One region of the Shewanella sp. LZH-2 genome, then DNA from elsewhere that is predicted to be linked to it. Evidence: riboswitches for the same ligand, from Rfam matches in the RefSeq annotation. Region 1 holds a riboswitch; each other region holds the start of a gene.

Region 1 (4,933 bases):
CGCCCCTGCGCTTTTGCCACTTCACTCAATTGCCACCAAGGACAAAATGCCGCCTCATCCATTGCGCCACCAAAACTATTGGGGATCACCAGTGTGTAAGGAATCGTGAAAAACTGCGCCGCGGCAATATCATATTCAGGGCAATACAAATGTTTACAGGATTTAGGCCCAGTATGCAGATCGAGCACTATATCCGCCGCATGGGCCATAGCCTGTAAGCTAACCGCCAATCTGTGGCCCGTGGTCACACCCCAATCATTACGTAACCGCTGCTGGCAAGCTTCAATCAAGGTGCTGCGATATGCTTGAATAAGTTCGCTATCGCTAAGCTCGGCATGCTCGCTGTACCAAGCGGGTAAATCTATCGCGTGATTTAAGTACTCACGATTCCAGTTTACGCCAGTGATAGGGTCAAAACGCCCCAATGTAAACTCACCGCTTTTTTGATTAATCCCCAGCGGATTAGCCAAGGGCACTAAGGTAATCTCACCTAAGATGTGGCAATTTTCCAACTGTTTCATCAATTGATAAATCACCGCATTGCCTTGCACCTCAGCGCCATGGACATTAGCCTGAATATACACTTTAGGGCCAGATACGTGACCACTTGGCTTGAAGTGATAAATCGGCAGCGTCAGAGCCTGCCCTGCGGCAAGCTCCCCAATTTGCAGAGACGATGTCGTCGGCAACATACTAAACGCCTTCAAACAAATTTTCGTGCAACGCTTTAACCACTTGTGCCGCTTCGGATTCGGCCACTAACACACACAAGTTATGCGGGCTGGCACCTTGGCAGATCATGCGCACATTATGGGGTTCGAGCACTTCAAACACGCGGCGACAAATACCCGCAGTCGTAGCGATGCGATTACCGATAATCGCCACCAATGCTAAACCATCCTCCACGCGCACGCGGCAATGTTGCGATAATTCTTGCAGTAACGCTTCACTTAATAAACCTTGTCCGCTTGAATCGGATCCGGTTTTATCTAGAGTGAGCGATACGTTAACTTCGGAGGTGGTAATCAAATCCACACTGATCTTGTGTCTTGCCAATGTGGCAAAGGTTTCCGCCAAGAAGCCCTGCGCATGCAGCATTTGTAGGCTGTGCAGATTGAGTAGCGTCTGGTCGCGGCGCAGCGCCACCGCGCGGAACACGGGTGCATCTTCAACCTGATGGCGGATCCAAGTGCCACCCTTTTCAGGCTCCTTGCTTGAACCGACAAACACTTGAATTTGTTGGCGCACGGCCGGAAGAATCGTCGCAGGATGTAATACTTTAGCGCCAAAGGTCGCCATTTCGGCGGCTTCGTTAAAGCTGATTTCGGCAATCGGATGGGCATTTGGCGCGAGGCGCGGATCGGTCGTATAAATCCCGGCCACATCGGTCCAAATCTCAACCGCTGAGGCTTTTAACGCTTCGGCTAACAGTGCCGCAGAATAGTCGCTACCGCCACGGCCGAGAGTTGTGGTTTGCCCCGCTTCATCGGAGCCAATAAAACCTTGAGTCACAATCACTTGCTCAGATAACAGCGGCAGTAAATGCTCACTCGATAGCAAAGCAATTTGCTCAACCTGTGGCTCGGCGCGGCCAAAATGGCTGTCGGTGCGCAACACACGGCGCACATCGAAGGCACTTGAGTTGGCGCCTTTTTCGCGCAATACCGCCGCAAATAATGCCGACGAACACTGCTCGCCAAGGGACAATAACTCATCCATGGTGGCCTTACTGCGCTGGGACGCCAGCGCTTCGCTTAATACCGCCATACGGCTTAACAGCTTATCTAATGCGGCAGCAACATCGTTAGGGCGACCGAGTTTATCTAAGATAGCGTATTGAATCTGCGCAATTTGCTTTAATCGTTGTAAGCGACCATCGTCGTTTATTGACTCTTGGGTCAGTTCAACCAACAGGTTCGTCACGCCACTGGAGGCGCTAACCACCACTAAACGGCAATCGGGATTGCCCAGTACGATATCGGCGCAGCGATTCATTGCACCGTAATCGGCGACTGAAGTACCACCAAATTTTGCGACAACAAGAGACATTAGCGCACCTCCGCAGAAGCAGAAGACACGGCACAAACTAGGATAAGATATTGATTAACTAACATGATTACGCTCCGAACTAACTTCGTTCGAAGAGCCTGGTGCTCAATGATACGCACCCCAATAGAAGGGAAACAGCAATCGTCACCAGAAGCTCTCCACCAATTACAGGTGACAATCGTTAGGATTCAGCCTAAGCGACCGACATAAACATGCAGCAACCATATCTATGCCTCGGCGTTAATCTCCCTCATCAATCATCGCTGGAGTTTGTGCTCCTCTGACTGACTACCTAGTTAACGCTCCTCTTCTGTTCCTTTCCGCCGGAAAGGGACGAAAAAAGTAGCAATAAACCCCTAATGAAGTCAATGCTAATTTCACACACTATATACAAATTCAATAAACGCATTTAAAAACAATGGGAATTTAAAACGTTTGCGACTTATGCCAAACGAGAATAGGGAAAAATCAATCAGATCTAGCAAAGAAGAAAAACAAACTAGCCTTGCCGTGAGATCAGCAAAGCTTAGCCAGAGGAGCGATTAAAAGCGTCAATCGCGGTTAGGTGACCAAGTCCGGTAGCTCATAAACCAAACGCACATAGTCGTTAAATCGACCTAAACACACCTCTGTTTGCCCGGCTAATGTACAAGGCACTAAACTCACCTCGCCCTGTTCCACCATGTAGATAGCGTATTGATTAAACTTTTTCCCCAACTGCAAGGCCATGCTGCGATCAATAAACACGGCCCAGCTCTTCTCCATATGGGATAAATCTGGCGATGCCCCAATCAGTGCACGATAGGGACTGCCTAATAATTCAATTTCACGTAGAAGTTGGCGGTCGAGTAATCGGTTTTGGCTGGGAGTGAGGGGGGTTGAAGCGGGATTATGGGCGGTAATTACAGCAAAGGAAAAATCACAGGATAATGCTTGAGTAAGCAAAAACAACGGCGTTTGATAATGCTGCCACAAATCTTGAGTCATGTTGTCCATTGGTAGTCTAGTCGAAAAATGAACCCGCGCTAGTTTAACAGAGAGCCTAAAAAATCCAAAGAGGCGTGAACTGGCTCACAAGAATTAAAAATACATTAGTTATACTAATCAATGACTAAAGTAAATATCATGGTAAATCAGCGTCTCAGCCTGAAATTTGTTAACATTTCATTTGTTAACAAATGCCTAAAACGAGTACAATGTCGTCATTGGCCAGTTAAGCAGATAACATTAAGTTTGCTTAATCTTGACAAGGGTTTGTTAGATTCCTCTGCGAAATCACCTTATGCTGGCCAGACATCTTTTAAAATGTGTTCTACATTTGATTTATCATTTAAACATTTTAAAAAAAACAATAGTTAAGGAACTATTTTTAACTATTGCTTATCGAAGTTGATACTGGTTACGTTTTATCGTATTACACTTTAAACGTTCACTTATATACATCCTGACGTGTAGCCGTGAAGATCTTCCCTTTGAAGCACAGAGCAGTAAGTGGAAGTATCAACATTTTATGAATATAAGAATCCGATGTAAGTGATTCTTATGGTTAGAATATTGGTTAAAATTTAGGTACTTAATATGCAAAATCCGCACATTCTGATCGTTGAAGATGAAGCCGTTACCCGTAACACGCTAAGAAGTATTTTCGAGGCAGAAGGGTATGTGGTAACTGAGGCCAATGATGGCGCAGAAATGCATAAGGCTATGCAGGAAAACAAAATTAACCTCGTGGTTATGGACATTAACCTACCAGGTAAAAATGGTCTGTTGTTGGCACGTGAATTACGTGAAATCAACAACATCGGTCTGATCTTCTTAACAGGCCGTGACAACGAAGTCGACAAAATCCTTGGACTTGAAATTGGCGCGGACGATTATATTACCAAGCCGTTCAACCCTCGTGAATTGACGATTCGTGCTCGCAACCTTCTGACTCGTGTTAATAGCGCAGGCAATGAAGTCGAAGAAAAGAGCTCTGTAGAATACTATCGTTTTAACGATTGGAGCCTAGAGATCAACAGCCGTTCTCTCGTCAGCCCACAGGGTGAATCTTACAAACTGCCACGTAGCGAATTCCGCGCTATGCTGCACTTTGTTGAAAACCCAGGCAAAATCTTAACTCGTGCCGATCTACTGATGAAGATGACTGGCCGTGAGTTAAAGCCACACGACCGTACTGTTGACGTGACTATCCGTCGTATTCGTAAGCACTTCGAAAGCTTGCCAGATACGCCAGAAATCATCGCTACCATTCACGGTGAAGGCTACCGTTTCTGCGGTAACTTAGAAGACTAATCTTCAACTTACCGTTTGAACGCCATAAAAAACCAGATCCTAGGATCTGGTTTTTTTATCTCTGCAAAAAAGGTTTTAGCTAAAGCAAACTGGAAATCCAAATTACAACTCAGTGAACTGGAATATTAAGCGCCAGATAAGTTTTGAGTGTGTTGTGATTAAACTAAGCAGCGTACTGTTAAATAAATAGGCTTAACTCAGAATCATACAAAATAAAAAAGAGTGGGGATGTTGCCCCACTCTTTTAAAAAACGCCACTCTGACATAAATACCAGTCTGATATAAATGCCAACCTAACGCTGAGTTATTTACCGCTTTTAAGCTGTCTATCGAGGAAATCCGCCAGCGAGCGGTATAAGTGATTACGCACTTTCTCACCGCGCATCGAATGCTTAGAACCTGGATAATCAATCATTTGAAACAACTTGCCTTCGTCCTGCAACGCCTTATAGACGCGAGTACTGTTTTCAAACAACACGTTATCGTCGGCCATGCCGTGGTACATCAATAGCCCCGACTGATAGTTTTTCACATAGGGGAACACGCTACTGGCTTCGTAACCTTGTTCATTAGTCGCAGGATGGGCGAG
Region 2 (4,933 bases), 760 kb from region 1:
CATTCGCGAAGTGGGCAACAGTATTGCGCCAATGGAAGCTTACAAGAACTTCCGCGGCCAAGAGCCTACCACTGAAGGTTTACTCAACCGCCGTGGGCTCAATCAGACTCAGTAATCTTAGATACTGAGTAGATAAAAATCAGCCAGCATAGTTGCTGGCTGATTTGTTTTATATTCTCAAGATAAGAGCGAAGTTAAATCACGGACTTATAAAGCCGTACTTTTGGATTTAATGTGCAGACCAAAAATCGTCAATACAAACAATATGCTACAAGTCACTAATCCCGCATTGACCGATTCAGTAAAGCCAAGCACTACGTAGCCGATCATGCTGATCAGCGCAACGATTACTGCGTAGGGAAGCTGCGTCACTACGTGGTCGATATGATGGCAACTGGCCCCCGTCGACGACAAAATAGTGGTATCAGAAATCGGTGAACAATGATCACCAAATACCGCCCCCGCTAATACCGAAGCCAGCATAGGTAACATCATGGCTGTGTGACTTCCCATTGCCATATCCGCAGCTATCGGCAGCATAATCCCGAACGTACCCCAACTGGTTCCAGTAGAGAATGCAGTCAGGCCCGCTAACACAAACATTAATGCAGGTAAGAAAGCAAAGGGAATATTCCCAGTGGCTAGGCTAGCCATAAACTTACCGGTTTCAAGCTGGCCGATCACACCTGCAATGGTCCAAGCAAATAACAAGATGTAAATCGCAGGCAACATAGAGCGAGCTCCCTGCACTACACCTTTTAATACCATTGATTTTTCAACGCCTTGCACTAAGTTAAGTACCAGCGCAACCGCTAAACCAATCAGGGCACCAAAGAACAGTGATGAACTCACATCGGTTTTCTCGAAAGCAGAAATAATATTAAATTCAATGCCTTCTTTAGCTAATACTTGGGCACCGCTATCGATCATAAAATACAGGGTCGCAAATACCAGTACTGTGATAGGTAGGAATAACCCGAGGATTTTACCTGTTTCAGCTTCGGGTAAATCAGCATTAGCACCTGGCGGTAAACCTTTAGTCTCATCGTATAAATTACCGCGCATGGCATTTAATTCATGTTCACGCATAGGGCCAACATCTAAGCCCATAAACGCCACACAAAGCAGTAATAATAAAGAGAAAATTGCGTAGAAATTCATAGGGATCATTTGAATAAATACACTCAAATGACCAGAGTCCGCAAAACCATGTGCTGTTAATATTCCGCCAATTAACGCAATAATATAAGCGCCCCAACTTGATACCGGTGAAATGACACAAACTGGTGCTGCGGTAGAATCTAATAAATAAGCTAATTTAGCGCGGGAAATATGGTAACGGTCGGTAACAGGCCTTGCGACAGACCCAACGACTAAACTATTGAAATAATCGTCAATAAAAACAACACAGCCTAAAAACATGGTCAGTAATTTCGCATCGCGCTTATTACGAATATGTAACCTTGCCCAATCAGCAAATGCCCGAGCACTACCACTCACAGTAATTAGAGCGGTGATCATCCCCAATACAATCAAGAAACCGAGAATGTATAAATTCCAAGAATTTACGCTATCTTCCGACCAAAAAAGTCCTTTTACACTGCTAAATAAAAACTCACCGCTGGCCACAGGAGAAAATTGATTGAGCAATAATACTCCAATCACAATTCCTAAACCGAGGGAAAGAAGCACTCGGCGAGTAAAAATCGCCAATACAATTGCAACCACAGGCGGGAGCAAAGAAAGCGCCGAATCGGCATAACTAACTACAGTCATTGATTATTTCTTCGTCAAAATACGAATGGAGGGCGACTGAACTGGTGGGAAAAGGCAATAGATACCCAAGATCACCTGTCCTATCAGTAGCGCTCCATAGTAACTATTCCTAATATCCGTATCTGGAAATACTATGGCAGTGTTGTACCTATTAGACACAACCCCAGCAGTTGATCGTGATAAATCAAACTACTTCGGCACCAAATCCTTTCGTGAACGATCAACGGAATCACCCTACTGATCACTACTGATATTTGGTGCGCCTCTACTTCTAAGAACGCCCATACATGGGCGTGAGGCTCATAAAAACATAAGCGGCTAAGCAGTTACCACCGCGAAGCCGCTTACTTTGACTTAGCTCACAAATAAAATCAACTTAAGCTTGCAATCAACTGCGGAACGGCTTCGAACAGGTCAGCTTCGAGGCCATAATCGGCAACTTGGAAGATAGGCGCTTCAGGGTCTTTGTTGATAGCCACAATCACCTTAGCGTCTTTCATTCCCGCTAAATGTTGGATCGCGCCTGAAATACCTACTGCAATATAGAGATTAGGTGCGACAATTTTACCGGTTTGACCGACTTGCAAGTCATTCGGAACAAAGCCTGCGTCAACCGCCGCACGCGAAGCACCTACTGCGGCACCAAGCTTATCAGCCAGTTGCTCTAACATGCCGAAGTTTTCACCGCTGCCCATGCCACGGCCACCAGATACGATAATGCCAGCATTTCCTAACTCTGGACGTGCTGAAACTGTCAGCGCTTGAGACACAAACTGAGCTTTGGCTTCAAACACTTTATCCAAGGTAGTCACAGCAGCATTATTACCCTGTGTAACCGCATCGAACGCACTGGCACGCACTGTCATCACTTTGATAGCGTCATGGCTTTGAACTGTCGCTAAGGCGTTACCCGCGTAAATCGGACGCACAAAAGTATCACTGCTTACCACAGCAATCACTTCAGAAATTTGCGCCACATCTAAAAGCGCTGCCACACGCGGTAACGTGTCTTTACCCGCACTCGATGCCGCTGCGAGAATATGGCTGTAGTTTGGTGCTAAGTCCACCAGCAATTTAGCCACGTTTTCGGCTAAATGCGCTTCATAAGCACTGTTATCGGCGACTAATATTTGCGCGACACCTTGTAGAGCTTGAGCAGCTTGCACCACTGCAACACATTGATGGCCCACCACCAATACATGTACATCACCGCCGATCGCACGAGCTGCGGTGACAACTTTAGCGGTATCCAGTTTCAGCGCCGCATTATCGTGTTCTGCTAATACTAAAATGGCCATTTAGATCACCTTCGCTTCATTCTTTAACTTTTCAACCAGCTCTGCTACCGACGCAACCATAATACCGGCCTTACGTTCAGCAGGCGGCGTTACCTTGATCACCGTTTGATGCGCTTTGAGCGTCACACCTAAATCAGCTACCGTCAGGACGTCTAATGGCTTACGTTTGGCTTTCATGATATTAGGTAATGAGGCATAACGTGGCTCATTCAAACGTAAATCCGCAGTCACCACAGCTGGCAATGGTAGATTTAAGGTTTGCATACCACCATCTATCTCACGAGCAACTTGAAGTGAATTACCTTCAACTTTAATTGCTGAAGCAAAAGTCGCTTGCGGCATATCCGTTAATGCAGCAAACATTTGGCCCGTTTGGTTATTATCACCATCAATGGATTGCTTACCAAACAGCACTAATTGCGCTTGTTCTTTTTCTTGTACGGCTTTAAGTAATTTGGCAATTGATACTGGTGCTAACTCTTCTTCAGTATCAATGTGAATCGCGCGATCAGCACCTAGTGCTAATGCGGTACGCAATTGTTCTTGAACGGCTTTATTGCCGATGCTCACGACCACTACTTCAGTAGCACTGCCCGCTTCTTTTAAACGAACCGCTTCTTCTACTGCAATTTCACAAAAAGGGTTCAACGCCATTTTGAGGTTTGCGGTATCAACGCTGGTGTTGTCAGCTTTTACCCTGACCTTCACATTGGCATCAACTACGCGCTTAACAGGCACCAATACTTTCATAGGGCTTCCTTCCTACACTTTCATGTACATGGACAAAACATTGGTGATCACCAATGCAGGATAGAGCCACTTTACGTCCTGTTAACGTTAACGTCAACCAAAGTCAAACGCTTGTTTGCATTTTTAAGACTGTCGTATTGGCCACATTTTTGAACACTTATTTGCCATATATAAAAAGTTCAAAAATTAAATAATATTTAATTTTTGTTTATTGCATAATTTTATTTGATTCGAGCAATATTAGTTTCTATCATTTAGCTGTTGTTCACCATTATCCTGTAATAAAAATAGAGTGGGACGAAAATAGATATGAGCGAATTTTTAGAGATATTAACTCACGGTCGTCGTTTTAAAGCTGCTGTAAAAGATCTTAGCGTTGAAGAACTGCGTGATTTAGCGGCTAAACTAGATAAAATTTTAGTTGAGCGTGAGTCAATGGAAGCAGAAGAACAGCAAGCTATTGCTGCTCGTAATGCAAAAATTGAAGAAATCCGTCAACAAATGGAAGCCGTTGGTTTATCAATCGACGATTTAGGTGGTGTTGCAGTTAAAGCCTCGAGCAAGAAACGCGCTCCTCGTCCAGCGAAATACCAAATTGAAGTTGATGGCGAAGTGATCCAGTGGACAGGTCAAGGCCGTATGCCAACAGTATTTAAGAACGAAGTCAATAAAGGCCGTTCTATGGATGATTTCTTAATCTAATCCAATACCGTAATGGTAATGACAATAGCCATTCGCTATTATCATTGAGTAACATAAAAAAGCTCGCGCCCTGCGAGCTTTTTTATGCCTATCCCACCCCGCCCATTGTCATTCAAGTAAATGCTTAAATTGCGTTACAATTCATCTTTAGTATTTACATCTACTTTAGGTTACTCTTTATTCACCCTCCGTCTAAGTGAATAAAAAATGCAGATAAACAATAAGATAATAATAAGCTGCGGCATAATAAGTAGTTTTGTATCTCAACCCATTTTTGCCGAGGCCAATCCCATCACTCCCGTCAATAAGTTAACTGCATTGACCAATGCAGAATTAATTCTTGCACCGGGGAAACGACTCTCAAATGCCACATTATTAGTTGAAAACAATCGGATCAAAGCCATTAT
Region 3 (4,933 bases), 1.8 Mb from region 1:
CTTGGCAATGGGGTTTAATAGACGGACTTCACCATTGTTAAATTCCACATTAAAGCCATCTTTAACCAACTGAGCGATTTCATTGGATTTGGCTTTTGGGTCGATATTACTCACTGGGATCGGCATGCCATAATCGCTAATTTGCAGCAGATTAGGTTGGATAAAAAAGCGGGCATTATGGGTTAGTGGTGTGGTTAAGCTGGCCGCCTTACCTTCTGTATCTTGTAACTGGTAATCCAGCAGCAATCGTGCCTGCAACACTTTACGGGTTTCGAAACCATCGTTGAGGTGTGAAGTAGAAATAATCTGATACTCGCGCGAAGCGGGAATGCTTGCTGACTTATCAGAAACCTGATTATCGCAAGCCGTTAACCCAAGCGTGAGCGTGACAGTGGTACAAAGTACCCTGCATATCCCTATAGCCATTTGAACTCCATTGGTAACTTATGTTATTGAAATGTAATGATATTAATATGTTGTTTGGCGACATTATACACAAAAATGCCCCTAGGGAATAAAAAGCTCACGCCAATTTGGGCGCATGATCAACCATAAATTGGCTATTGATGAGTGGAGAATTATTAAATGGGCGGCATAAAGCTAATTGCCCTGACAAGCTCTCATCCTTTACTCTTGGTAAGGCCGCTAGATAACTCACAAGCTAGGGAATATAAACCAGTGGTTAGCTTGTTTAATGGAGAAAGAACGATGAGCCCAGATCATAAGCCAGAACTAACCACACCACCTTTCCCTGTCATTCCTCAGGAAGCCTTTGACTGGTATGACGAATATGCCCACGGCATTATCGACCGCCGTGAGTTTATGGCTCGCCTTGCGGGCCTAGTGGCACTGGGTTTTACCATGACCACGCTGACGGGCGCACTAATGCCTAATTACGCCTTAGCCGAGCAAGTCTCCTTTAACGATCCCAGCATTCAAGCCAGTTATGTGAAATTTCCATCCCCCGATGGCTATGGTGAAGGTCGCGGTTATTTAGTCTTGCCAAACGCGTTGCTGATCCCAGGCCAAAAGGCGGGCGATCCTAAGACCTTAGATCTCAGTAAAAAAGCCCCCGTGGTATTAGTGGTGCACGAGAACCGAGGCTTAAATCCCTATATCGAAGATGTGGCCCGCCGCTTAGCGGCCAAGGGTTATATCGCCTTTGCCCCCGATGCGCTTTACAGCCTTGGTGGATATCCGGGTAATGATGATGCGGGCCGCGCCATGCAAGCGAGCCTTGATAGAGCCAAAATCGAGCAGGACTTTATCGCCGCGGCGCGTTTTTTAAGGGCGCACCCGCAGAGTAATGGCAAACTCGGTGCCGTCGGTTTCTGCTTTGGTGGTTATATCGTCAATATGCTCGCCGCCACCATTCCCGATGAGCTTGCGGCAGGCGTGCCTTTTTATGGCACACCCGCAGCAACTGAGCTGCGTAGCCGCGTGAAAGGCCCGTTGATGTTGCAATTTGCCGCATTAGATCAACGGATTAACGATACATGGGCCGAGTATGAAGCCCAGCTAAAGGCTAATAAAGCCGATTATGTCGCTTATCTTTACCCGAATGTGAATCATGGTTTCCATAATGACTCCACCGCCCGTTATGATGAGCCAACGGCTGAGCTCGCATGGACAAGAACCTTAGATTTTTTTGGTAAACATTTACTCGTATAAGTCCATTTGGCGCTATTGCAACGCTTGAAAGCTTGATGTTTCTTGTGTTACCAACTTGTAGGTGATTCATTGTTTTATACGCGAGTGGGATCAAAATACTTGCTATCAGTTCCCATCTCGCTAGAATGCCCGCTCGAATACCTTTAAGTAGAGGCGCGCTGCCTATGACTACTTGTGCGGAGGGTGATGCCGCAGATGTACAAGGAAAGGAGTCAGCGCCGAAGTAGCCAGGTCATCAAACCGAGCTGCTGGTTTTGCATCAAATAGGTGCAAGACTGCCATAGTCATCCACTATGGAGCGCTACCTGAAGGGGCTGAGGAGTAATACCTCCCTATAGGTTTTGTTTCTTTATCCTCTCGGTAGATCTCCACCCGTTTTTTGGTGAAAAGAGATCATGGACATTAGTCATTTTGCTGACTCAGGTTGGTCAGTACTTCCCCCTTTGTTAGCCGTCGCCTTGGCGATCATCACACGTCGCGTACTGTTATCCCTTGGCGTAGGGATTGTGGCCGGCAGTTTGTTACTCAATCAGTTTTCTCCCCTTGATTCATTGCACTATATGTTCAATACCGTGCTGAAGATTTTTTGGGTCGATGGCGCACTTAATCGCGACAATATCAATATGTTGCTGTTTATGTTGTTGCTTGGCGGACTCATTAGTCTGATGACGGTTTCTGGCGCCACCCGCGCCTTTGCCGAGTGGGCGGCTAAGCGCGCTAAGACCCGTCGCGGCGCAAAAGGCTTAACTGGTGTGATGGTGTTTGCGTTTTTTATTGACGACTTTTTTCATAGTTTGTCGGTTGGCGCCATTTGCCGTCCGGTGACTGATCGCTTTCAAATCTCCCGCGCCAAACTGGCTTATCTTTTAGATTCTACCGCTGCGCCCGTGTGCGTATTGATGCCCATCTCCTCTTGGGGCGCTTATATTATCGCGCTTATCGGTGGCATTATGGCCGCCCACGGCATTAGCGATCAAAGCCCTATCTCAGCCTTTGTTGAGATGATCCCGATGAATCTGTATGCAGTGTTTACCCTGTTGATGGTGCTGGTGGTGATTATCTTTCAAATGGATATCGGCCCGATGCGTAAACATGAAGCATGGGCGCTGGAGGGAAAGCTTTGGGATCCGTCTAAGCCTCGTCCAATCGGCTTAGATATGGAAAGCCCTGAAGAAAGTAACGGTGGCATGATCGATATGGTATTGCCGATCCTAACCCTCACCGGCGCGACCGTGTATTTTATGATCTCCTCTGGTGCGGCAGTGTTGGATGAAAAAGGGCTGCCATTTAGCGTACTTGGCTCTTTTGAAAACACCAATGTGGGCTCCTCGCTAGTGTATGGCGCACTGTGCAGCTTGGCGGTGTCAATTGTGCTTGCGCTGCGGTTAAAATTGGGCGCTAAAAACTGGCTTAAAGCCGCCCCGCAAGGCGTGATGGCCATGTTACCCGCCATTAATATTTTGCTGTTTGCCTGGGCGATTGGTGCGGTTGTTCGCGATGTTGAGACAGGCAAATATCTGGCCTCCCTCGCCAACGGTAACTTGCCAATGGAAGTGTTGCCTGCGGTGGTGTTTGTGTTGTCCTGCGCCATGGCATTTGCCACCGGAACCAGTTGGGGCACCTTTGGTATTATGTTGCCACTGGCTGGCGACATGGCCGCTGCCAGTGATATCGCGTTAATGCTGCCAATGCTTGCCGCAGTGCTTGCGGGTTCAGTGTTTGGCGATCATAGCTCGCCGATTTCCAGCACCAGTATTTTGTCGGCCACGGGGGCAGGTTGCCACCATATTGACCATGTGATGACCCAGCTACCCTATGCGTTAGCCATCGCCTTTGGCGCCACCTTAGGCTATTTGGCCATGGGGATTATGCATTCAACCTTAGCTGGATTCGCCGTAAGCGCCCTGTGGTTTGTGCTTTTCACTGCTTATCATCTGCGTAAAACGAAAAATCAGCCTTTGTTAGCTACGGCATAAGGCACTTTTACACGCTATCAACTAGGGGCCACGGGCCCCTTGCTTTTTTGTGGGCTTACTCAAGCCCATAGCCATCTAAGTTAATTTATGTTAGTCATCACTTAACTATCTAATTTGTAATGTGAAAGTGGTAGACATATGTTAAACAGAACGTTATCTTACGTTTTTAACAAGGATGAAACTTAATCGTGACCTCGATTCAGTTCACTTGCATCAGGAAGATGTATCTTTATTTCGCGAGAACACCTCCTGAACAATATGCGATAAGACTCTAGGTGCTAGATGCTAGATGCTAGGTGCTAGGTGCTAGGTGCTAGGTGCTAGGTGCTAGGTGCTAGGTGCTAGGTGCTAGGTGCTAGGTGCTAGGTGCTAGGTGCTAGGTGCTAGGTGCTAGATTTTATAAAAGCATTACAGCAGTGCAATCCCTTGGCTAATGGGTGTTGGCCAAGTGCGGTAGCCATGGAAAGATTTTTGTCGGTTCACAAAGTAGTGAACTGGTTATTTAGCGGCCTTTCGGCCGAGGTGAATCAAGGTCGTGGGTCTTCAACCCACACCCGACCAAGAGGGGATCAACAGCAATTCCCTCTTGGATCTCCCTTGCCGCCCCTAACGGAGTTGAAAGCCCCTTGTGCTCAGTGGCAAATTTGCTATCGCTTCCGAAGGATGCGTCCCTGCACCTGCGAAAGCTAGCTCGCCATCCATGGCGAGACTCACGCAATTTGCCTATTCGCCCTGCGGCAACTCCGAGGGGATGGTGTATTCCTTTGGCTCAGGTGTTATTAGTCGATTGTTAAGGCATAAAGTGTCAGTCCGATCTTTTGCCGCAATGCCAGCTAGGTCATTTACAGTTTATTGGGCTGATAAGACAGCAGGGATTGGTGATGATTAACAACCAAAGTCAGCCGGTACGAATGTCAGGATAACGACTCCTTCGAGACGTAGCGTAATAACCGATAGCGAAAAGCAGCCAGCCTTATGGGGTTAAGCCGATGAGGGGATAGGGTGTGAGTGTCAGCCTGAATCTGGGGCCAAAATGCTGTCAACCAAGGTCAACAATCAGTCGCAAGTGAGCGCAAAGCATGAGAAAGCTAAAACGATATCAAGTGATTACCAACCAGACTGTATAAAAAACCGCTACCGCAAAAAAACAAATTCCTATAGCATCATTCATACCCATTTACACGGATGTGGCAGCGGCCAAGTCCAACAAGCGATTTATGGCCTGCAAACAGCGCAGCGCATAAATACTAAGACGTTAACTGGCATGTTAAGGAGGACACAGATTG

What was found. Region 1 has a riboswitch for lysine ahead of lysC (lysine-sensitive aspartokinase 3). Riboswitches for the same ligand answer to the same signal wherever they lie in the genome.
Region 2: it holds a riboswitch for lysine, as region 1 does, so the genes downstream of both, JM642_RS06975 (Na+/H+ antiporter NhaC family protein) here and lysC (lysine-sensitive aspartokinase 3) in region 1, are expected to answer to the same signal.
Region 3: it holds a riboswitch for lysine, as region 1 does, so the genes downstream of both, JM642_RS16090 (Na+/H+ antiporter NhaC family protein) here and lysC (lysine-sensitive aspartokinase 3) in region 1, are expected to answer to the same signal.

The regions. Positions count from the first base shown of each region.
Region 1 covers NZ_CP069350.1:776,681-781,613, reverse strand. Annotated here, with positions in the region: gene JM642_RS03570 (succinylglutamate desuccinylase/aspartoacylase family protein) at 1-692, opposite strand, end outside; gene lysC (lysine-sensitive aspartokinase 3) at 694-2,049, opposite strand; lysine riboswitch at 2,193-2,367, opposite strand; gene JM642_RS03560 (DUF3293 domain-containing protein) at 2,611-3,045, opposite strand; gene arcA (two-component system response regulator ArcA) at 3,628-4,344, shown strand; gene JM642_RS03550 (S9 family peptidase) at 4,649-4,933, opposite strand, start outside.
Region 2 covers NZ_CP069350.1:1,536,501-1,541,433, reverse strand. Annotated here, with positions in the region: gene JM642_RS06980 (M3 family metallopeptidase) at 1-115, shown strand, start outside; gene JM642_RS06975 (Na+/H+ antiporter NhaC family protein) at 208-1,776, opposite strand; lysine riboswitch at 1,856-2,052, opposite strand; gene JM642_RS06970 (FAD-binding protein) at 2,148-3,074, opposite strand; gene JM642_RS06965 (electron transfer flavoprotein subunit beta/FixA family protein) at 3,075-3,824, opposite strand; gene JM642_RS06960 (H-NS family nucleoid-associated regulatory protein) at 4,134-4,526, shown strand; gene JM642_RS06955 (amidohydrolase family protein) at 4,734-4,933, shown strand, end outside.
Region 3 covers NZ_CP069350.1:3,645,277-3,650,209, reverse strand. Annotated here, with positions in the region: gene JM642_RS16100 (hypothetical protein) at 1-426, opposite strand, end outside; gene JM642_RS16095 (dienelactone hydrolase family protein) at 709-1,671, shown strand; lysine riboswitch at 1,812-1,983, shown strand; gene JM642_RS16090 (Na+/H+ antiporter NhaC family protein) at 2,067-3,647, shown strand; gene JM642_RS16085 (HNH endonuclease signature motif containing protein) at 4,931-4,933, shown strand, end outside.